One region of the Streptomyces sp. NPDC045678 genome, then DNA from elsewhere that is predicted to be linked to it. Evidence: predicted binding sites of a transcription regulator. Region 1 holds the regulator's gene; the other holds the start of a gene.
The links. Region 1 encodes HspR, which represses chaperone genes until heat shock. Its sites were predicted from a motif close to TTGAGNNNNNNNNNCTCAA; they were not measured.
Positions count from the first base shown of each region.

Region 2: lon (endopeptidase La) is a predicted target of HspR. The motif match lies at 5,276-5,294, and genes of this name have one in related genera.

Region 1 is NZ_JBWKJS010000003.1:432,479-443,911, reverse strand. It holds gene clpB (ATP-dependent chaperone ClpB) at 1-1,830, opposite strand, end outside; gene AC07DO_RS12955 (pyridoxamine 5'-phosphate oxidase family protein) at 1,973-2,410, shown strand; gene AC07DO_RS12950 (Rieske (2Fe-2S) protein) at 2,524-2,880, opposite strand; gene AC07DO_RS12945 (hypothetical protein) at 2,877-3,176, opposite strand; gene AC07DO_RS12940 (helix-turn-helix transcriptional regulator) at 3,284-4,273, shown strand; gene AC07DO_RS12935 (helix-turn-helix transcriptional regulator) at 4,270-5,250, shown strand; gene AC07DO_RS12930 (helix-turn-helix transcriptional regulator) at 5,293-6,270, shown strand; gene AC07DO_RS12925 (helix-turn-helix transcriptional regulator) at 6,371-7,270, shown strand; gene AC07DO_RS12920 (hypothetical protein) at 7,311-7,817, opposite strand; gene AC07DO_RS12915 (heat shock protein transcriptional repressor HspR) at 7,929-8,384, opposite strand; gene dnaJ (molecular chaperone DnaJ) at 8,389-9,579, opposite strand; gene grpE (nucleotide exchange factor GrpE) at 9,613-10,332, opposite strand; gene dnaK (molecular chaperone DnaK) at 10,332-11,433, opposite strand, start outside.
Region 2 is NZ_JBWKJS010000006.1:499,772-511,204, reverse strand. It holds gene AC07DO_RS23375 (hypothetical protein) at 214-1,059, shown strand; gene AC07DO_RS23370 (MarR family winged helix-turn-helix transcriptional regulator) at 1,177-1,683, opposite strand; gene AC07DO_RS23365 (lysozyme) at 1,941-2,774, shown strand; gene lon (endopeptidase La) at 2,833-5,253, opposite strand; gene AC07DO_RS23355 (GNAT family N-acetyltransferase) at 5,394-6,023, shown strand; gene AC07DO_RS23350 (rhomboid-like protein) at 5,935-6,816, opposite strand; gene AC07DO_RS23345 (spermidine synthase family protein) at 7,002-7,679, shown strand; gene AC07DO_RS23340 (response regulator transcription factor) at 7,745-8,482, shown strand; gene AC07DO_RS23335 (HAMP domain-containing sensor histidine kinase) at 8,519-9,598, shown strand; gene AC07DO_RS23330 (multifunctional oxoglutarate decarboxylase/oxoglutarate dehydrogenase thiamine pyrophosphate-binding subunit/dihydrolipoyllysine-residue succinyltransferase subunit) at 9,875-11,433, shown strand, end outside.

The DNA.
Region 1 (11,433 bases):
GAAGAGGAAGGAGCCCGTGGGCCGGTCGGGGTCGGCGATCCCCGCGCGCGTGCGCCGCACCGCGTCGGAGACGGCCCGTACGGCCTCGCCCTGCCCGATGAGCCGCTTGCCGAGCTCGTCCTCCATGCGCAGCAGCTTCTGCGTCTCGCCCTCCAGGAGCCGCCCGGCGGGAATGCCGGTCCAGGCGCCCACGACGTCGGCGATGTCGTCCGGGCCGACCTCCTCCTTGACCATGGTGTCCTTGGCCTGGGCGGCGGCCTCCTCCTCGGCCTCGGAGGCGGCTTCGAGGTCGCGTTCCAGGGTGGGGATCTCGCCGTAGAGGAGCTTGCTCGCGGTGTCGAAGTCGCCGTCGCGCTGGGCGCGCTCGGCCTGGCCGCGCAGTTCGTCGAGCTTCTCCTTCAGCTCACCGACGCGGTTGAGGGACTGCTTCTCCTTCTCCCAGCGTGCGGTGAGGCCGCGCAGCTCCTCCTCCTTGTCGGCGAGGTCGCGCCGCAGCTTCTCCAGACGCTGCTTGCTCGCGGCGTCCGTCTCCTTGCTGAGCGCGAGCTCCTCCATCTTCAGCCGGTCCACGGCGCGCTGGAGCTCGTCGATCTCGACGGGCGAGGAGTCGATCTCCATGCGGAGCCTGGACGCGGCCTCGTCGACGAGGTCGATGGCCTTGTCGGGCAGGAAGCGCGAGGTGATGTACCGGTCGGAGAGCGTCGCGGCGGCGACGAGCGCGCTGTCGGCGATCTGGACCTTGTGGTGGGCCTCGTACCGGCCCTTGAGCCCGCGGAGGATCGCGATGGAGTCCTCGACGCTCGGCTCGGCGACGAGCACCTGCTGGAAGCGGCGCTCCAGGGCCGGGTCCTTCTCGATCCGCTCGCGGTACTCGTCGAGGGTGGTGGCGCCGACCATGCGCAGCTCACCGCGGGCGAGCATGGGCTTGAGCATGTTGCCCGCGTCCATGGCGGAATCCCCGCCGGCCCCGGCGCCCACGACGGTGTGCAGCTCGTCGATGAAGGTGATGATCTGCCCGTCGCTCTCCTTGATCTCGGAGAGGACGGTCTTGAGGCGCTCCTCGAACTCACCGCGGTACTTCGCGCCGGCGACCATGGCGCCCAGGTCGAGGGAGACGAGCCGCTTGTTCTTCAGCGACTCGGGGACGTCCCCCTTCACGATGCGCTGGGCCAGGCCCTCGACGACGGCGGTCTTGCCGACGCCGGGCTCGCCGATCAGTACGGGGTTGTTCTTCGTACGCCGCGACAGCACCTGCACGACGCGCCGGATCTCCTGGTCCCGCCCGATGACGGGGTCGAGCCTGCCCTCGCGGGCCGCGGCGGTGAAATCGGTGCCGAATTTCTCCAAGGCCTTGTACTGGCCCTCGGGGTCGGGTGTCGTCACCCGGCGCCCTCCCCTGGTCTTCTCGAATGCGTCCAGCAGCTTCCTGCTGCCGGCTCCGTGCTCGGTGAGTACGTCACCCGCCCTGCCGCCCTTGGCAGCGATGCCGATGAGCAGGTGCTCGGTGGAGAGGTAGTCGTCCCCGAGCTCCTTGGCGCGCTGCCCGGCGTCCGCGACGACGGCCAGCAGATCGCGGTCGGGCTGCGGCGGCGCGACAGTGGACCCCGTCACGCTGGGCAGCGCGGCGAGCGCCCGCTCGGTGTCCGCGCGGACGGCGGCCTGGTCGGCGTCGACCGCGGCGAGCAGGTCGACGATGTTCTCGTTGTCCTCGCCCTCCAGCAGCGCGAGCAGCAGATGCGCGGGGGTCAGGTCGGGGTGACCGTCCTTGACCGCACGGCTGGTGGCCGCGTTGATCGCGTCCCGGCTCCTGTTGGTCAGCTCGGCGTCCACGTGCCTCTCTCCTCCTTACGGGGTCCGACTACGACTCCGTCCTCCGGGGTCTGACTTACCCAACGTACACAAAGTTGAGTCTATTCCACTCAAGGGGCCCCGGGAAGTCCGGGCGGCCCCGGGGCGGCTAGGTTCCGTACCCATGGCACCCATGACCCCCGCGAGCCGGCGCATCGACCTGTCCGTCCCTCCCGAGTCCTACCTCAGCTTCTGGCGGGAACGACGCGTCTGCACGTTGACGACCCTGCGCCCGGACGGCACGCCGCACGTGGTGCCGGTCGGCGTGACGTACGACCCGGAGGCGAGGGTCGCCCGGGTCCTCGCCCGCAAGACGAGCCGCAAGGTCGCGCACGTCCTCGCGGCGGCGGGCACGGAGGGCCCCGGGGCGCGGGTGGCGGTCTGCCAGTTCGAGGGCAGGCGCTGGGCGACGCTGGAGGGGCTCGCGGAGATCCGTACGGAACCGGCGGCGATAGCGGAGGCGGAACTCCGCTACGAGGAGCGCTACGGGCGGCGCCCGTCCCCGAACCCAGACCGGGTCCTGATCGAGATCAGCCTGACGGCGGCGCTGGGCAAGGTCTGAGTACCCCGGCCGCGCCTTCCGACACACCACAGCGGCGCCACCGTGTTCAGGTCCACGGTGGCGCCGCTGCTGGGGGAAGTACCTGCGCGATTTACAACGACGGGGGAATCGCGTCAGGCACTGCGGGGGGTGGCTGTGATGTTGTCCGGGACGCTCACGGCGTCCGGGCCCTGCTGTTCCTGCTGCCCGACCATCTGGTGGTCGCGCCGGTCGAGGTTGACGAAGACCATCCCGTACCGAATGGCACACCGCACGGGCTGCGGCGCACCGCGGGGCCGCCGCAGGCACCGGTAGGCCCGGATCTCCTCCTCGTCGTCACGCGTGACGACGATCGGCTCACCGAGCAGGGTCACCATCAACGAGTCGCCGCGGTGGGGGATCGCGGTCACAAGGTCGATGAAGTGCCACCCGGATCGATAGGCGGTGGCCATCTCACGGCGGAAAGTACGGTCGTCGGGGGGAGTGCTCATGCTCCGACCGTCCCCTCTGCCACCGAGGCCGCGGCATTGTTTTCAGCCGTTTTGGCGCCCCAGACGATGTCGCTCGCCGAAACCGAGGTCCAGACGATGTCGCCCGTCTTCGGGGCGGACCAGACGATGTCCTGCGTCACCGCCCCCGGCTCGGCGACGGCCGCGTTCGCGTTCCCGGCTCCTGAACCAAGACCAAGGCCACTGAACGCACTGATGGCCAAACCAACGGAGAAGGTACCGACAAGTACCGAGCGAAGCTTTCCCTTGCACATAGCGGGCTTCGTCCTCACTTCCATCGCGACTCTCCCCCGGCCTTCCAAGACGATGGCTCATTCAGCCATCCGAACACCACAGAAGAGATGCATCATGTTCCTGCACGTTCAGGACCCTGGGGGGTGGAGGCATGACAACAAAAAGCACAATCGGGACACATCCGCACTCCGTGGTTGAACTCTGCGCGGATGGCAAGCGCCTTTACGCCAGCGCCCTGCGCTCCGGACGGGTCCGTCGCAGCGAAACGGAGCCCGCACCCTGCCTTATGGAGTTCGCTCTCCTGCACCCCGATCCCGAAGATCCCGAGTGGCTGCGGCCGGCTTCACCCACCGCCGTGCTCGCGCAGCGGCTCCACCCCATCGAGCGCGAGATCCTGAAACGCAGATCGCTCGCCATTGAACTGACCGACGCCTTTGAGCCATTCATGGCCATCAGCGCTCTGGACCGGCCGGCCGACCACGCCATCACTGTCCTGGAAGGCGCCACCCGGATCAACGCGGCCATCGACGTCGCCACGGCCGAGTGCCAGTCCGAAATCCTCACGGTCCAGCCGGGCGGCGGCCGGAGCGAGGCGGTTCTGACCGAAGCGGTGCAACGCAGTCAGGGCATCATCGAGCGCGGCATCACCATGCGCACCTTGTACCAGCACACCGCCCGGCACAGCCAAGGCACCATCGCCTACGCCGAGTACATGAGGCAGGGCAAAGTGGAGGTGCGCACGCTCGAGGAGCTCATAGAACGGCTGATGATCTTCGACCGTTCCGTCGCGTTCATTCCCGCGCAGGACGACCGCCAAGTGGCCCTCGAGCTCCGCCACAGCGGACTGGTCGCCTACCTGGCCAAGGTCTTCGAACAACTCTGGCGCCGCGCGTCTCCCCTCCTGGACGAGGCGCCCTACGACCCGCCCACCGACGGCATCACCGGAGTCCAGCGCTCCATAGCCAAACTCCTCGTGGAGGGCCACGTCGACGAGGCGATAGCCCGGCGCCTCGGGATGAACGTCCGTACCTGCCGCGCCCACATCGCCAAGATCGCCGCCGCCCTCGGCAGCGGCAGCCGCGCCCAGCTCGGGTATCTGATCGCCCAGTCGGGGATCCTCGAACAGGACCACCCGAAGTGACCCCCGACCCCCATGCCCACGGCCCGGACGAGCTGTGCGGGACGGGATCTGAGCTGTACGCGCGCGCCCTGCGAGAGGGCCACGTACCGCGCGAGGACACCGAACACGCGCCCTGCCTGGTCCGCTTCGGACTGCTGCGCCCCGCACCGGAGAACCCGGACCGGCTCCACCCCACCCCGCCCGCCGTCGCCCTCCCCCGGCTCCGCGAGGCCATCCAGGAACACGTCGCCCGCGAGGTCCGCCGCGAGGTGCGCCTGGCCGAGCAGTTCGAACCGCTCCTGGCGATCGCCCGCGACGGCCGGCCACCGGTCACGGACCCCTCCGTCACCGTCCTGAACGGATTCCCCCGCATCCGGCAGGCCATCGCCGACGCGCTGAACGCGTCCAGCCAGGAGTCACTCGTCATACAGCCCGGCGGCGCACGGCTCGCCCGGGACCTGGCCCAGTCGCACCCGATCGCGCAGGGCCTGCTCTCCCGGGGCGGCCGGATGCGGACGCTGTACCAGCACACGAGCCGCCACTCGCTCCCCGTCCTCGCCTACTACGAACAGCTGCGGGGAGACGCGGAGGTCCGCACCCTGGACGAGGTGACCGAGCGCCTCTTCATCTTCGACCGCACCGTGGCGTTCGTCCCGGCGAACAAGGACCGCAGCAAGGCACTGGAACTCCGCCACCCCGTCCTCATCGACTACCTCGTCACCATCTTCGAGCGCCTCTGGCGCCCGGCCACCCCCCTGTTCCCGCAACCGGCACGGCTCCCGTCGGACAACGGCATCACCAACCGGCAGCGCGCCATCGGGGGGCTGCTCGTCGAGGGCCTCACGGACGCCGAGATCGCCGAACGCCTCGGCATGAACGTACGCACCGCACGCGCCCACATCGCCAAACTCGCCGCCACCCTGGGCAGCCACAGCCGCGCCCAGCTCGGCTACCTCATCGGCAAGTCCGGCGTACTCAACCGGGACGACCACACATAGAATCACCGGCCCTTCGAACCGACCGGCAGGGAGGAGTGCAGCGTGTCCGTGGAGCACATACCGCACGGAGCGGAGGACCTCTGCGAGCCGGGGGCGGCCCTCTACGCCCGCGCCCTGCGCGAGGGCAGGGTCCGCGGCAGCGACGCCGTACCGGCACCCTGCCTCATCGACTTCGGCCTCCTCCACCCCGGCCCGGACGACATGACGTGGCTGCACCCGACCGCACCGGCCGCGGCCCTCCCCCTGCTCCTGCGCCCCATCGAGGACCGGATCGCCCGCCACCGCCGCCGCGAGGACGACCTCACCGCGCTGTTCGAAACGTTCCTCGAGCTCGGCAACGTCTCCCCGCCCGACGGGGAGAGCCCCGCCCTCAGCGTCCTGCTGGGCGGCCGCCGGATCGAGGCCGCCCTGGAGAACGCCGTCGCCGAGGCCGACCACGAAGTGCTCGTCATCCAGCCGGGCGGCGCACGGCCGGCCGCGGCCCTCGCCCACATCGGCAACCGTCAGCAGAAAATCCTCTCCCGCGGCGTCCGACTGCGGATGCTCCGCGTCCACCTGGCCAGGGAGTCCCCCGCCGAACTCGACTACGTCGCTCGGCTGACCGGTGACATCGAGGCCCGCACCCTCGAGGAGGTCACCGAACGCGTCTTCGTCTTCGACCGGACCACCGCCTTCCTCGCGCCCGGCCACGACGACAGCATCGCCCTCGAACTGCACCACCCGGCCCTCGTGGAGTACTTCGCCACCACCTTCTGGCGCCTGTGGCGCCTGGCCACCCCCCTGTGGCCGCCGCAGACCGGGCCCCAACGGGTCGAGGCCGGCGTCCCCGCCCGCCAGCGCGCCATCGCCGGCTTCCTCGTCGAAGGCCTCAGCGACACCGAGATCGCCGAACGCCTCGGCATGAACATCCGCACGGCCCGCGTCCACATCGCCAAACTCGCCGGCACCCTCGGCAGCAACAGCCGCGCCCAACTCGGCTACCTCATCGGCCAGTCCGGAATCCTCGATCAGGCGCACTGACCCCCCGTCCAGAAGCAGTCACTTCACCTACGGGATTCGGCCCGGTCACTCCCGGCCTGCATAGAATCGCGACGCTTCAACCAGGCAGGAGGGGGCTCGCATGGCCACGAAGCGCTTACTGCACGCAGTCGAGGAACTCTGTGAAGCAGGACTGTCCGTCTACGCCCGGGCCGTGAGCGAAGGGCGGATCCACCGCAGCGAGGCAGCAGCCGTTCCCTGCCTCGTGGAACTGGGGCTCCTCCGCCCCGACCTCGACGACCGGCAGTGGCTGCGCCCCGGCTCCCTCCCCGCCCCGCACGACCTGTGCGCCGGCTCCCTCCTCGCCCCCGAAGGCGCCGCCGCGGGGCCCTCCATCACCGTCCTCGACGGGATCAGCCGCATCAACTCCGCCATCGACCGCGCCATGAAGGACGTCAGGGACGAGTTCCTCGCCGTCCAGCCCGGCGGCACCCGGCCGCCGGAGACCCTGGCCGAAGTCTTCCCACGGGACCAGGCGCTCCTGACCCGCGGATGCCGTATGCGGACCCTGTACCAGCACACAACACGCCATTCTTTGCCCGTGCTCGCCTACTTCGAACAGCTCGACGGCGACATCGAGGCGCGCACCCTCGACGAGGTCACCGACCGGCTCTTCGTCTTCGACAGGACCGTCGCGTTCGTCCCGGCGAGCAAGGACCGCAGCATCGCCCTCGAACTGCGCCACCCGGCGCTCGTCGAGTACTTCGCCACCACCTTCTGGCGCCTGTGGCGCCTGGCCACCCCCATGTGGCCGCAGGCCGCGCCGCAGCCCTCCGAGGGCGGCATCACCACACGTCAGCGGGCCATCGCCGGACTGCTCGTCGAAGGGCTCACGGACGCCGAGATCGCCGACCGGCTCGGCATGAACATCCGTACCGCCCGCGTCCACATCGCCAAACTGGCCGCCACCCTCGGCAGCCACAGCAGGGCCCAACTGGGCTTCCTCATCGCTCAGTCGGGCATCCTGAACCAACAGGGCTGACGCACCGGGCCCGCAGCCCGCACGCCCTCACCCCACGTCCTCAGCCCCCCACCCACTCCCGCAGCAACGCCTCCCTCTCCGAGGCCCGGGGCGAGCCGCCCTCGTACCGCCGCCCCCAGTCCGACATCGCGGTCAGCGTCGTCAGGAGGGAACCCGCGCCCTCGGTGAGGCGGGCCAGGAGGGTGCGGGAGAGGTCGTACTCCGTCCGCGAGTAGCCGACCGCCGCCGCCGTGTACGCCGTCAGCTCGGTTTCCCTATCCGTCGCGTCCGTGACGCGGACCGTCATCGTCGGGGCCTCGTCGCCGCCGCCGAGGCCCACCGTGAGCACCATGTCGACCGCCACGCCCACGTGCCGCTTCAGGGACTTCACCGGGACGTCGTCGATGGTCAGCGCGCGCACGTCCTCCCACGGCCACATGCCGGACTGCTTGTCGCCGACGGCCAGCACGCCCTCCGTGGTCAGGCGCACCCCCGGGGCGAGCCCGGACGGCTTCGCGCCCACGTACACGTCGCCCTCGGCGATCCAGAACAGCCCCACCATGGCCATGACCGGCTCCACTCCCCGTAGCCCAAAACGTAGCCCCGCAGACAGCGATACAGGGCCGGGAGGTTGTCACCTCCCGGCCCTGTATCAGGGTACGAAATCAGCGTACGGAACCTACTGTTCCGTCGATCTCTTCGGTCGCCACACCACGAGCGCGCTCGCCTGCTGCACGTCCTGGTAGGGGACGAGGTCGCGGCGGTACGAGGCGTGCACCGCCGCTTCGCGCTGCTGCATGGCCGCCGCGGCGCCGTCCACCGCCGCGGAGAGCTCCGCGACGCGCGCCTGCAACGCGGCGACCTGGTTCTCCAGCTCGATGATGCGCTTGATGCCGGCGAGGTTGATGCCCTCTTCCTGCGACAACTGCTGCACGGTGCGCAGCAGTTCGATGTCGCGGGCGGAGTAGCGTCGGCCGCGGCCCGCGGTGCGGTCCGGGGAGACCAGACCGAGACGGTCGTACTGCCGCAGGGTCTGCGGGTGGAGACCGCTCAGCTGGGCCGCCACCGAGATGACGTACACCGGCGTTTCATCGGTCAGCTGGTACGGATTACGACGACGGCCGACCCTGTCCATGGGGTCACGCTCCCTTCGCGGCCTGGAACAGTTCTGCCCGCGGGTCGTCGCCCGCAGTCGCCTTGCGGTAGGACTCCAGGGCGTCCTTCGCCGACTCCGACAGGGAGGTCGGAACCGACACCTCCACCGTCACGAGCAGGTCGCCCCGGGTGCCGTCCTTGCGGACCGCGCCCTTGCCCCGGGCCCGCATGGTACGGCCGTTCGGCGTGCCCGCGGGCAGTTTCAGGGTGACGGGCGGGCCGCCCAGGGTGGGCACCTTCACCTCGCCGCCGAGCGTCGCCTCCGGATAGGTCACCGGGACGGTGACCGTGAGGTTGTCGCCCTTGCGGCCGAACACCGGGTGGGCGTCGACGTGGACGACCACGTACAGGTCACCGGCCGGGCCGCCCTGTTCACCGGGGCTTCCCTTGCCGCGCAGCCTGATCCGCTGGCCGTCGCTGACGCCCGCCGGGATGCGCACCTGCATCGTGCGCGACGACTTGGCGCGCCCCGAGCCCTTGCACACGTCGCAGGGGTTCTGGGCGATGAGCCCGCGCCCCTTGCAGTCCATGCACGGGTCGGTGAGGGAGAACCCTCCGCCGCCGCCCCGCGAGACCTGGCCGGTGCCGACGCAGGTCGGGCACACGCGCGGTGTGCCGTTCTTGTCGCCGGTGCCCGAGCACGCCTTGCAGGGCGCCTGGGAGGACATGCGGAGCGGCACCGTCGCGCCGTCCACCGCCTCCGTGAAACTCAGCGTGACCTCGGACTCGATGTCCTGGCCGCGCCTCGGCTGCGTGCGCGTGCCGCCGCCGGGGCCGCCGCCCCGGTTGAACAGGCCCCCGAAGACGTCACCGAGGCCGCCCCCGAAGCCGCCGCCGGCCGCTCCACCGCCACCCGGACCGCCGCCTCCGAAGAGGTCGCCCAGGTCGAAGTTGAACGAACCGCCGCCGCCTCCGGGGCCCTGCCGGAATCCGCCGGAGCCGAAGAGAGCACGCGCTTCGTCGTACTCCTTGCGCTTCTTGGGGTCGCCGAGGATGTCGTTCGCCTCGGAGATCTCCTTGAAGCGCTCCTCCGCCTTGGTGTTGCCGGTGTTGGCGTCCGGGTGGTTCTCGCGTGCGAGCTTCCGGTACGCCTTCTTGATCTCGGCTTCGGTGGCGTCCTTGGGGACGCCGAGGACCTTGTAGTAGTCCTTCTCGATGAAGTCCTTGGTGCTCATCCCCGACGTCCCTCCTCACTCATGTCGTGACCGTCAGCCCTCGTCCGGGCCACCGGTCTCCTTCTCGTCCGCCGCCGCGTCGGGAGCGGAGTCCGCGCCCTCTGCGGCACCCTCGCCCTTGACCGTCTGCGCGCCGGGCTGGGGCTCGGCGACGGCCACCCGCGCGGGGCGGATGGTGCGCTCGCCGATGCGATACCCGGGCTGCAGGATCGCGACGCAGGTCGTCTCGGTGACGTCCGGCGCGTAGCTGTGCATCAGCGCTTCGTGGATCGTCGGGTCGAAGGGCTCGCCCTCCTTGCCGAACTGCTGAAGGCCCAGCTTGGCGACGACCGTCTCGAGCGACTCGGCGACCGACTTGAAGCCGCCGACCAGCTCGCCGTGCTCACGGGCGCGGCCGATGTCGTCGAGGGTGGGGAGGAGCTCGGAGAGGAGGTTCGCCGAGGCGATCTCCTTCACCGTCACCTTGTCCCGCTCCACACGACGGCGGTAGTTCTGGTACTCGGCCTGCAGCCGCTGGAGGTCCGCGGTGCGCTCGTTGAGCGCGGTGCGCACCTGGTCCAGCTGGGCGGTCAGGCTCACGTCCTGCGCGTCCTGCGCGGACGTCTTGCTCGCTGCTGCGTCCCCGGCCGGGGCCGCCGGGCCCTCCTCGGTGGAGGGCTCGGCGGCCTTCGGCGCCGCGTCATCAGGGGTGGCGCCGGAGGGGACGTCAGGCTTCTCGGCGTTCTCGCCGAAGCCCGGGGTCTCCTCGGTCATCAGGCGGCGCCGCCCTTCTGGTCCTTCTCGTCGTCGACGATCTCGGCGTCGACGACTCCGTCGTCCTCCTTGGCCTGGTCGGCACCGGGGGCAGCGCCCTCGGGACCGCCCGCGGCCTGCGCGCCCTGGGCGTCGGCGTACATGGCCTGGCCCAGCTTCTGCGAGACGGCGGCGACCTTCTCGGTGGCGGTGCGGATCTCGGCCGTGTCCTCGCCCTTGAGCTTCTCCTTCAGCTCGTTGACGGCTTCCTCGACCTCGGTCTTCACGTCACCGGGGACCTTTTCCTCGTTGTCCTTGAGGAACTTCTCGGTCTGGTAGACGAGCTGCTCGCCCTGGTTGCGGGACTCGGCGGCCTCGCGGCGGGCGTGGTCCTCGTCCGCGTACTTCTCGGCCTCTTCGCGCATCCGGTTGACCTCGTCCTTCGGCAGCGAGGAGCCACCGGTGACGGTCATCTTCTGCTCCTTGCCCGTGCCCAGGTCCTTCGCGGTCACGTGCATGATGCCGTTGGCGTCGATGTCGAAGGAGACCTCGATCTGCGGGACGCCGCGCGGGGCCGGCGGCAGGCCCGTCAGCTCGAACATGCCGAGCTTCTTGTTGTACGCCGCGATCTCGCGCTCGCCCTGGTAGACCTGGATCTGGACCGACGGCTGGTTGTCCTCGGCCGTCGTGAAGATCTCGGAGCGCTTCGTCGGAATCGTGGTGTTCCGCTCGATGAGCTTGGTCATGATGCCGCCCTTGGTCTCGATGCCGAGGGACAGCGGGGTCACGTCGAGGAGCAGGACGTCCTTGACCTCACCCTTGAGGACACCGGCCTGGAGCGAGGCGCCGATGGCGACGACCTCGTCCGGGTTCACACCCTTGTTGGCGTCCTTGCCGCCGGTGAGCTCCTTGACGAGCTCGGCGACGGCGGGCATGCGGGTGGAGCCACCGACGAGAACGACGTGGTCGATCTCGGAGAGCTGGATGCCCGCGTCCTTGATGACGTTGTGGAACGGCGTCTTGCAGCGCTCCAGGAGGTCGGACGTGAGCTGCTGGAACTGGGCGCGCGTGAGCTTCTCGTCCAGGTGCAGCGGGCCCTCGGCGGACGCCGTGATGTAGGGC
Region 2 (11,433 bases), on a different contig from region 1:
AGTTGGTGGGCAAGTCCCGACGCGGCCGCCGGAGAGCCGTCGCGGTGCGCCGGTTGGACGTCTCCGACCGGCTTTGGCAGGATGCGCCGCCACACCCCTGCCGGAGGTGATCATTCCGGTCGAATTCCGGCGTCCGTGCCGCCCGTACGCGCCTCTCCGCGGTGCCTCTGCGGCTTCTGGTGGCGCCGTGAAGGCCTCGTGCAGACTGGCCGGATGCGTATCGAACTCGCCACCGAGCCCGGTGACCCCGCACGCCCCAACGAGGACTACGCGTCGGTCGCGCTTCCCGCGTCCGGACAGGGTGGATCGCTCGTCCTCCTGGACGGTGTGACCCCGCCCGAGGGGTCGGTGGGCTGTCCGCATTCCGTCCCTTGGTTCACGGCGCGTCTGGGCGGCGCACTGGGGGAACTGTCCGTTTCACGCCGGGATATGACGCTCCCTGAGATCCTGGCGGCCGGCATCACGCGTACCGCTGAGGCACATGGTTCAACCTGTGACCTTTCTCACCCGCGCACCCCTCAGGCAACCGTGGTGCTCGTGCGGTGGGACGAGGAGCGCGTCGAGCACCTGGTCCTGTCCGACTCGGCGCTCCTCATAGCGGGCCACGACCACGAGGTGACGGCCATCCTCGACCGGCGCCTCGCCGAACTGCCGCCCGCCGTGCAGGCCCTGCGCGACCAGGTGCGCGCCCTGCCGCGCGGCTCCGCGGAGCGGGACGTCGCGGCCCGCGCCTACGGAACGGCGGTCGAGGCGCTGCGCAACGCGGAGGACGGTTTCTTCACGGCCGCGTCCGATCCCTCGGCCGCCGAGCGCGCGGTCATCGGTGAGCTGCCGCGGGCGGAGGTCACCGCGGTGGCGGCGCTCACCGACGGGGCAGGGCGGTGGGTCGAGACGTTCCGCGAGGGCGACTGGACCGACTGCCTCGCGCTGCTGCGCAAGCAGGGGCCGCAGCATCTGCTGGACCGGGTGCGGGAGTTGGAGCGCGCCGACCCGGACCGCCTGGCCTTTCCCCGCGGGAAGCGCCACGACGATGCGGCGGTCGTCTACGCGGAGTGGTGAGGGACGCACCCGAGGACGCGCCGAAGGGAACGTACGCGAGGGACGTACGCGAAGAACGTACGCGAAGGACGTACGCAAGGGAGGTCCTCCAGGGACGTCCGCCAGGGAGGCGCGTCCCTAGTGCTCCGCGCTCGCGTTCAGCCGGCCGAGCAGCCGGGCGAGTTCGGCGACCTCCGCCCGGTCCCAGCTCGCGAGCCGCCGCACGTACCGGGCGCGGCGGGCGGCGCGCACCGTGCGGAAGCGGGTGCGGCCGTCGGGCGTGAGCCGGATGAGCCAGGCGCGGCCGTCGGCCGGGTCGGGCTCGCGCGCGACGAGGCCGAGCTCCTCCAGGGCCCGCAGCTGGCGGCTCATCGTGGCCTTGCCGACGCCGATGAAGGCGGCGAGGTCGGTGGCCCGCTGCGGACCCGAGTCGTCCAGGCAGACGAGCAGCCCGTACGCGGCGGGCTCCAGGTCGGGGTGGACCTGCCGCGCCATCTCGCCCGACGAGGCCCGCGCGCGGCGCAGCAGGAGCGACAACTCCCTCTCCAGGGAGAGGAACTCGCGGTCCTCTCCTCGCGCCCCCTGGGCTCCGTGCCCGCCCTCGTCCTGCGCGCCGGGCTTCACACCCTCTTCTGCAGCACCCATGTCCCGCTTTCCCGATTCTGAAAGTTATCGCCGGAAGGCCCTCGCGCCGCGGCCGGGCGGCAGCGGTCTGACCAGTATTTCGCAAGGTCCGGGCCGTGCCGCCCCGATGCCGCCGCCACAGGAGTGGACCAACGGCAGAACACCGGACCCCTTCCCCAGCGGCGGTCTACGTGCGTAGCGTTTTGCATGACATGTTCACACCACTGCATGTCGACAGGTCCCCACCGAGCACCACCGAGGCCTTCGGAGGCACGCACATGCCCGTGCACAGACCCGGAACGGCCCGCCGCTCGCGCTTGTCGCCGGCGGGGGTCCTCCTCGCAGCACTGTCCGCCCTCTCCCTCCTCCTGACGCTCCCCACGGCGGCCCGGGCGGACGACGTCCCCGAGCGCGGCACCGCCCGTCTCGGTCAGGGCGTCATCGAACACGACGGCCAGGGCGGCCGCCCCACCGGTGGCGACGCCACCCAGACCGAGGGCGTCGACGTCAGCAGCCACCAGGGCAACGTCGCCTGGCAGACGCTCTGGAACAGCGGGGTGAAGTGGGCCTACGTCAAGGCCACGGAGAGCGCCTCGTACAAGAACCCCTACTTCACCCAGCAGTACAACGGCTCGTACAACGTGGGCATGATCCGCGGCGCGTACCACTTCGCGACGCCCGACACCTCCAGCGGCGCCACCCAGGCCAACTACTTCGCGAGCAACGGCGGCGGCTGGTCGCGCGACGGCAGGACGCTGCCGGGCGCGCTGGACATCGAGTGGAACCCGTACGGCGCGGCCTGCTTCGGCAAGTCCCCGTCCGAGATGGTCGGCTGGATCCGTGACTTCCTGAACACCTACAAGGCCCGCACCGGACGCGACGCCGTCATCTACACCGCGACCAGCTGGTGGAAGCAGTGCACCGGCAACTACAGCGGCTTCGGCGCGACCAACCCGCTCTGGATCCCCCGCTACAACACGAGCCCGGGCGAACTCCCGGCCGGCTGGGGCTTCCACACCATGTGGCAGTACACCTCGTCGGGCCCGACGGTCGGCGACCACAACAAGTTCAACGGCGCCCTCGACCGGGTGGTGGCGCTCGCCAACGGCTGAGCGCACGGGCGGCGGCCACCCCGGTCGGGGGTGGCCGCCGTGCCCTTTCCGCGCGGAGCTACGCCGCGGCCGGGATCCTCACCTCGGCCGCCGTGAGGGCCAGTTCGAGCACCTGGCGCACATCCGTGACCGCGTGCACGTCGAGCTTCTCCAGGACCTCGGCCGGGACGTCGTCGAGGTCCGGCTCGTTCCGCTTCGGGATGATCACCGTGGTGATGCCGGCGCGGTGCGCGGCGAGCAGCTTCTGCTTCACCCCGCCGATCGGCAGGACACGGCCGGTCAGCGAGATCTCACCGGTCATCGCCACGTCCGTGCGGACCAGTCGGCCGCTGAGCAGCGACGCGAGGGCGGTCGTCAGCGTGACGCCCGCACTCGGGCCGTCCTTCGGCACGGCTCCCGCGGGGAAGTGGATGTGCACGCCCCGATCCTTCAGGTCGCCGACGGGCAGCTCCAGTTCGGCGCCGTGCGAGCGCAGGAAGCTCAGCGCGATCTGCGCCGACTCCTTCATGACGTCGCCGAGCTGGCCGGTGAGCGTGAGCCCCGACGCTCCCGTCTCCGGGTCCGCGAGCGACGCCTCCACGAACAGCACGTCTCCGCCCGCCCCGGTGACCGCGAGCCCGGTCGCCACGCCCGGCACCGACGTACGCCGCTCCGCCGGGTCCTGTGCGGACTCGGGCACGTGGCGCGGACGCCCGATCAGACCCCGCAGGTCGGCGTCCGTGACCGTGAAGGGCAGCTCCCGGTCGCCCATTTCGTGCTGGGCCGCGACCTTGCGGAGCAGCCGCGCGACGGACCGCTCCAGGTTGCGCACGCCCGCCTCACGCGTGTACTCGCCGGCGAGCTTGCGCAGGGCGCTCTCGTCGAGGACCACCTCGTCCTTGTCGAGGCCCGCGCGCTCCAGCTGGCGCGGGAGCAGGTGGTCGCGGGCGATGACGACCTTCTCGTCCTCGGTGTACCCGTCGAGCCTGACGAGCTCCATGCGGTCGAGGAGAGCCTCGGGGATGGCTTCGAGGACGTTGGCGGTGGCGAGGAAGACGACGTCGCTGAGGTCGAGTTCCACTTCCAGGTAGTGGTCACGGAAGGTGTGGTTCTGAGCCGGGTCGAGGACCTCGAGGAGGGCGGCGGCCGGGTCGCCCCGGAAGTCCGAGCCGACCTTGTCGATCTCGTCGAGGAGCACCACCGGGTTCATGGACCCGGCCTCCTTGATGGCCCGCACGATGCGTCCGGGCAGCGCCCCCACGTACGTACGGCGGTGGCCGCGGATCTCCGCCTCGTCGCGTACGCCGCCGAGCGCGACCCGCACGAACTTGCGGCCCATGGCGTGCGCGACGGACTCGCCGAGCGACGTCTTGCCGACGCCGGGCGGGCCGACGAGGGCGAGCACGGCGCCGCCGCGGCGGCCGCCGACGACACCGAGGCCGCGGTCCGCGCGGCGCTTGCGCACCGCGAGGTACTCGGTGATGCGCTCCTTCACGTCCTGGAGTCCGGAGTGCTCGGCGTCGAGGATCTCCTGGGCGCCCTTGATGTCGTACTGATCCTCGGTGTGCTCGTTCCAGGGCAGCTCCAGGACGGTGTCCAGCCAGGTCCTGATCCAGGAGCCCTCCGGCGACTGGTCGCTCGCGCGCTCCAGCTTGTCGACCTCCTTGAGGGCGGCCTCGCGGACCTTCTCGGGGAGGTCGGCGGCCTCGACCCGGGCGCGGTAGTCGTCGGACTCCTCAGCCGCGTCCTTGCTGTCACCGTTGATCTCGCGCAGCTCCTTGCGGACGGCGTCGAGCTGGCGCCGCAGCAGGAACTCGCGCTGCTGCTTGTCCACGCCTTCCTGCACGTCCTTGGCGATGGCCTCGGCGACGTCCTGCTCGGCGAGGTGCTCGCGCAGCTGCTCGGTGGCGAGCTTGAGGCGGGCGACCGCGTCCTCGGTCTCCAGGAGCTGGATCTTCTGCTGGGTGGTCAGGAACGGGGAGTAACCGGAGTTGTCGGCGAGCGCGGCGACGTCGTCGATCTGCGTGACGCGGTCCACGACCTGCCAGGCGCCGCGCTTCTTCAGCCAGCTGGTGGCGAGCGCCTTGTACTCCTTGACGAGCTCGGTGACGCTGCCCGGCAGGGGCTCGGGCACGGAGTCGTCGATCTTCTGGCCCTCGACCCAGAGGGCCGCGCCGGGTCCGGTCGTGCCCGCGCCGATGCGCACGCGGCTCCGGCCGCGGATGAGGGCGCCGGGGTCGCCGTCGGAGAGCCGGCCGACCTGCTCGACGGTGCCGAGGACGCCGGTCGCGGCGTACGTCCCGTCGATGCGCGGAACAAGCAGCACCTTCGGCTTGCTGTCGCCACTGGAACGAGCGGCGGCCTGTGCGGCCTCCACCGCGGCCCGCACGTCGGCGTCGGACAGGTCGAACGGAACCACCATGCCGGGCAGGACCACCTCGTCGTCGAGCGGCAGCACAGGCAGAGTGAGCGAAGTGTACGAGGCGGACTCAGTAGCCATGATCTCCCTTTCGGCATTCAAGTTGAGCTGTACCGACTCAATGCTTGTGAGTGCCGAGATGTTCCCCGGGGCGTGTTCGCTGTGAGCGATCAGGGCCCCCGGCCCCGTCGGCCAAGATCATCGCGTGCAGAATGAGCCGCATGTCGATACCCCACCCGCAGGAAACGGCACGGCCCACCCCGGCGACCGCGGCGGTCGACGACGCCGCGGCGATCGGCCGGACGCTGGCCCTGGCCTTCGACGACGATCCGATGATGCGCTGGTTCTTCCCGGACGAGGCCACGCGCGAGGCGGGGCTCGAGCGGTACTTCGCCACGCTCTTCGCCCGGCAGTACGTCCGCCACGGCCGCTGCGAGCACACCTCGGCGGCGGCCTCCTTCTGGGTGCCGCCGGGCGCGCAGGACAAGGCCGTGCCCGACGCGGAGACCGTCGCGGAGCTCTCGGAGATCCTGGGCGACCGCGCCCCGCTGTTCCGGGAGGCCGCCGCGGCCGCCGCCGCGCACGGGCCCCAGGAGCCGCACTGGTACCTGGCCGTGCTCGGTGCCGCCCCCGCCGTCCAGGGGCAGGGCCACGGCGCCGCTCTCCTGCGTTCAGGGCTCGCGCGGGCCGACGAGGCCGGGCTGCCCGTCTACCTGGAGTCGTCCAAGCCGGCCAACCTGCCGGTGTACGAGCACTTCGGCTTCACGGTGCTCGGCGAGGTCCGGCTGCCGGGCGGCGGGCCGGCTCTGTGGCCGATGCGGCGCGCTCCGCGGCCGCGGGCCGGCGCCTGAGCAGCGGCCAGGTGAGGACACCGATCGCCAGCGCGAGCAGGTGTCCCCAGTTCGTCATCGGGTCGCTGAACGCGATGAGGTCGTCGACCAGCATCCCGCCGAAGCAGACGAGCACGGTCCACCGGAGCCACGGCGTGAGGAGTCCCGCGAGCGCGCCGGCGCTCGCGGCGACGCCGAAGCTGATGCCGTAGTCGAGCCGGTGCAGCGAGCTGTCGGGCAGATGGCCCGCGAGGACCGAGAAGCCGACCGGGACCTCCGTCGCGAGCGTGGCGACGACGTGCCCGAGGAGGAAGACACCGGCGGCGCGCAGCCCTCCGATGCGGCGCTCCAGCGCGGTGAGCACCAGCAGGAAGACGATCGCGTACGGGGACGTGATGCCGCCCGCGATCCACAGGGCGCTGGCGACCAGGACGAGGACGGGGCTCTGCGCGAGGTGCGCGACGTCGGTGCTCGACCCGTGCAGCAGCGAGTCGACGAGCTCCGGGTCGGCGTACCGGGTCAGGAGCGAGGTGGCGGCGAGCACCAGGGCGTACCCGAAGGTGAAGGGCGTGCCGGTGGGCGTGGGCAGGATCCGCCAGGGGCGCGGCCGCCGCGTGGACGCGCCGGCGGCACGGTCCGCCGCGTCCGGCTCGGGGCGCTCCCCCGTTCGGGGTGGCCGGGGCGTCGGCTGCCGCGGTATTCCGTTCAGGGTGCCCGGAGTCCTGGTGGCGGACACGGTCGACGTTTCGGCGTCGGACACGGCCGGGGTCTCGGCGTCGGACGCGGCCCCGGCGGGCCGCACGCTCTGGTTCACGGGGGTGGCGCTCCTTCCGTCCCAGTCCACCCTTTGCCCCTTTTTCCGGCGCTGTCTATGACGGGCGCCACGTGAGGTGCGTCTCACACGTCAACCCGGCGGGTGACTGCTGCGTCGCACGTCCGCCCACGGACGCCCCGAAAACCACCCACGCGGGGGCACCCCCCGGAAATACCCTGTGCGCCATGCACACCCACACCACCGCCCCCGTCGTCCTCGACCGGCGCGAGGGTCCTTACGGCGAGGTCGTCCTGCGGCGCCACGGTGAGCTGCTGCAGATCATCGCCAACGGCTGTTTCCTGATGGACACCTCAGACGGCCGCTCCGAGCGCCTGCTCGTCGACGCGGCCCGCGACGCCCTCGACGACCGCCCCGCTCCCGCCCTCCTCATCGGCGGCCTCGGCGTCGGCTTCTCCCTCGCGCACGCCGCCGCGGACCCCCGCTGGGGACGCATCGCCGTCGTCGAGCGCGAGCAGGCGATCATCGACTGGCACCACGACGGACCCCTCGCCGAGCTCTCCGGACCGGCGCTCCGCGACATACGTGCGCAGATTCTTCACACCGACCTCGTCTCCTACGTAACCGGAGCCACGGAGTCCTACGACGCGCTCTGTCTCGACATCGACAACGGCCCCGGCTGGACGGTGACGGAGGGCAACAACTCCCTTTACTCGCCTGCCGGTCTGGCCGCCTGCAAAGCCCGTCTGAACCCCGGCGGAGTGCTCGCCGTGTGGTCCGCGCAGCCCTCGTCCGCTTTCGACGAAGCTCTACGGAATGCCGGATTCCAGGGGGTACGAACCGAAGAGATCCCCGTTGCCCGAGGCGTCCCGGACGTGGTCCACCTCGGCGTCCGGGCTGCGTAGCCGAGGTGCCTTCACGACCCGTACTCTGCTGACCGAACACAAGCGATCAGTGTCAGGGGCGGGCGATGGAGCAGACACACACCTCCCACAACGGCGCCACGGCGATGCCGGGCGCCCAGCGCCGGGTGCTGGTGGTCGAGGACGACCCGACGATCGTCGACGCCATCGCGGCCCGGCTGCGCGCCGAGGGTTTCGTCGTGCAAACGGCCGGAGACGGCCCCTCGGCGGTCGACACCGCCCAGGCGTGGCAGCCCGACCTGCTGATTCTCGACATCATGCTGCCGGGCTTCGACGGCCTCGAGGTGTGCCGCCGGGTACAGGCCCAGCGGCCCGTCCCGGTCCTCATGCTCACCGCGCGTGACGACGAGACGGACATGCTGGTCGGGCTCGGCGTCGGCGCGGACGACTACATGACCAAGCCGTTCTCGATGCGCGAGCTCGCGGCCCGGGTGCACGTCCTGCTGCGCCGGGTCGAGCGGGCCGCCCTCGCCGCGACGACGCCGCGCAGCGGCATCCTGCGCCTGGGCGAGCTGGAGATCGACCACGCGCAGCGGCGGGTGCGGGTGCGCAGCGAGGACGTCCACCTGACGCCCACCGAGTTCGACCTGCTGGTCTGCCTGGCCAACACCCCGCGTGCCGTCCTGTCGCGCGAGCAGCTGCTGGCCGAGGTGTGGGACTGGGCCGACGCGTCCGGCACCCGCACCGTCGACAGCCACATCAAGGCGCTGCGCCGGAAGATCGGGGCCGAGCGGATCCGCACGGTGCACGGCGTGGGATACGCGCTGGAGACCCCCACCCCGTGAGGCGGAGGACCCCGTGAGGCGGAGGCGCGTGACGTGATGCACGGGCCCTTCGGAGGACTGCGGCCGTTCTCCATCAAGACCAAGCTCGGCGCCCTGGTCGTCGTCTCGGTGTTCATCACCACGGGCCTGCTCCTCGTGGCCATGAAGACCCAGACCGAGCTGCGCTTCATCACCGTCTTCTCGGTGATCGCCACGCTCCTCATCACGCAGTTCGTGGCGCACAGCCTCACCGCCCCGCTGGACGAGATGAACGCGGTGGCCCGCGCCGTCTCGCACGGCGACTACACGCGCCGGGCGCGCGGCGCCGACCGGCGCGACGAGCTGGGCGACGTGGCCGCCACGATCAACGCCATGGCGGACGACCTGGAGGCCCAGGACACCCAGCGCAAGGAGCTCGTCGCCAACGTCTCGCACGAGCTGCGCACCCCCATCGCGGCACTCCGCGCCGTCCTGGAGAACGTCGTCGACGGCGTCTCCGCCGCGGATCCCGAGACGATGCGCACGGCCCTGAAGCAGACCGAGCGCCTGGGGCGGCTCGTCGAGACGCTCCTGGACCTCTCCCGCCTGGACAACGGCGTCGTACCGCTGAAGGCCCGCCGCTTCGAGGTGTGGCCCTACCTGTCGGGCGTCCTGAAGGAGGCCAACATGGTGGCCTCCGCGCGCGCGGGCATCGCGTCGGGCTCCGGCAGCCACACGCGTACGGACGTCCACCTCCACCTCGACGTGTCACCCCCGGAACTGACGGCCCACGCGGACGCGGAGCGGCTCCACCAGGTCGTGGCGAACCTCATCGACAACGCGGTCAAGCACAGCCCGCCGCACGGGCGCGTGACGGTGCGGGCCCGGCGCGGCCCCTACCCCGAGTCCCTGGACCTGGAGGTGCTCGACGAGGGCCCCGGCATCCCGGAGTCGGAGTGGCACCGCGTCTTCGAGCGCTTCAACCGCGGCAGTCACGCGGGAGCCCCCGTGAAGGGCTCGGGCAACGACGGCGGGACGGGCCTCGGCCTGGCCATCGCGCGCTGGGCGGTCGATCTCCACGGAGGTCACATCGGAGTGGCCGAATCCCCTCGTGGCTGCCGGATCCAGGTCACTCTTCCGGGCCTGCCCGAGGCGTGAAGTTGACGTAGGGTTCGAGTGGAAGCGATTCGCGGGTGCCACTTCGGGGCACCCGGTGGGCGCCGCCGCGCGTAGACGTCGTACCCGACGTACCCGCGCGGCCATCTGGCGTTGCAGAACCTCGCTTGTTTCCCGCCATTTACAGCGCCGAAACCACGGATCCAGTGTGACTTACGCGACGGATGCCGGGCCCGGTCTGCACCTCACGGTCCGGGAGGCGTAGCCTTTATTTCCGCTGTCCATCACCTTGTGAAGCGGAAGAGGGCGGTTACCGCCGTGTCGTCACAGTCCCCCAGTAGCTCGAGCATCTCGACCGACCAAGACGGTCAGGGCAAGGACCCTGCTGCTGCCTTCGGTCCCAACGAGTGGCTCGTCGACGAGATCTACCAGCAGTACCTCCAGGACCCGAACTCGGTCGACCGAGCCTGGTGGGACTTCTTCGCCGACTACAAGCCAGGAACGGCAGCCTCTGCGGCCGCCGCCCCGGCGAAGCCGGCGGGTGACACGGCCGCGGGGGCCGCGTCCACCACTGCTCCCGCCCCTGCCGCGCCCGCCGCTCCGGCGAAGCCCGCGGCCCAGGCCGCCCCCGCCGCTCCCCAGGCGCAGGCACCGGCCGCTCCCGCGAAGCCCGCGGCCGCCGCTCCGGCGCCCGCCGCGAAGCCCGCCGCCGCCAAGCCCGCGGCCGCCAAGCCCGCCGCCAAGGCGGAGCCGGCGTCCCCTGCCGAGGGAGCCCCGGCCGGTCCCGAGTTCGTGACGCTGCGCGGCCCCGCCGCCGCGGTCGCGAAGAACATGAACGCCTCGATCGAGGTCCCGACGGCGACGTCGGTCCGCGCGGTCCCGGTGAAGCTGCTCTTCGACAACCGCATCGTCATCAACAACCACCTCAAGCGCGCCCGCGGCGGGAAGATCTCCTTCACGCACCTCATCGGGTACGCGATGGTGCAGGCCATCAAGGCCATGCCGTCGATGAACTACTCCTTCCAGGAGAAGGACGGCAAGCCCACCCTGGTCAAGCCGGAGCACATCAACTTCGGCCTCGCCATCGACCTGGTGAAGCCCAACGGCGACCGCCAGCTGGTCGTCGCGGGCATCAAGAAGGCCGAGACGCTGAACTTCTTCGAGTTCTGGCAGGCCTACGAGGACATCGTCCGGCGCGCCCGCGACGGCAAGCTCGGCATGGACGACTTCACCGGCGTCACGGTGTCGCTGACCAACCCCGGCGGCCTCGGCACCGTCCACTCGGTCCCCCGCCTGATGCCCGGACAGTCGGTCATCATGGGCGTCGGCTCGATGGACTACCCCGCGGAGTTCCAGGGCACCTCCCAGGACACCCTGAACAAGCTCGGCATCTCGAAGGTCATGACGCTCACGTCGACCTACGACCACCGGGTCATCCAGGGCGCCGCCTCCGGCGAGTTCCTGCGCATCGTCGCGAACCTCCTCCTCGGTGAGAACGAGTTCTACGACGAGATCTTCAAGGCGCTCCGGATCCCCTACGAGCCGGTCCGCTGGCTCAAGGACATCGACGCCTCGCACGACGACGACGTCACGAAGGCCGCCCGCGTCTTCGAGCTGATCCACTCCTACCGCGTCCGCGGCCACGTCATGGCCGACACGGACCCGCTGGAGTACAAGCAGCGCAAGCACCCCGACCTGGACATCACCGAGCACGGCCTCACCCTGTGGGACCTGGAGCGGGAGTTCGCGGTCGGCGGCTTCGCCGGCAAGTCGATGATGAAGCTGCGCGACGTCCTCGGCGTGCTGCGCGACTCGTACTGCCGCACCACCGGCGTCGAGTTCATGCACATCCAGGACCCGAAGCAGCGCAAGTGGCT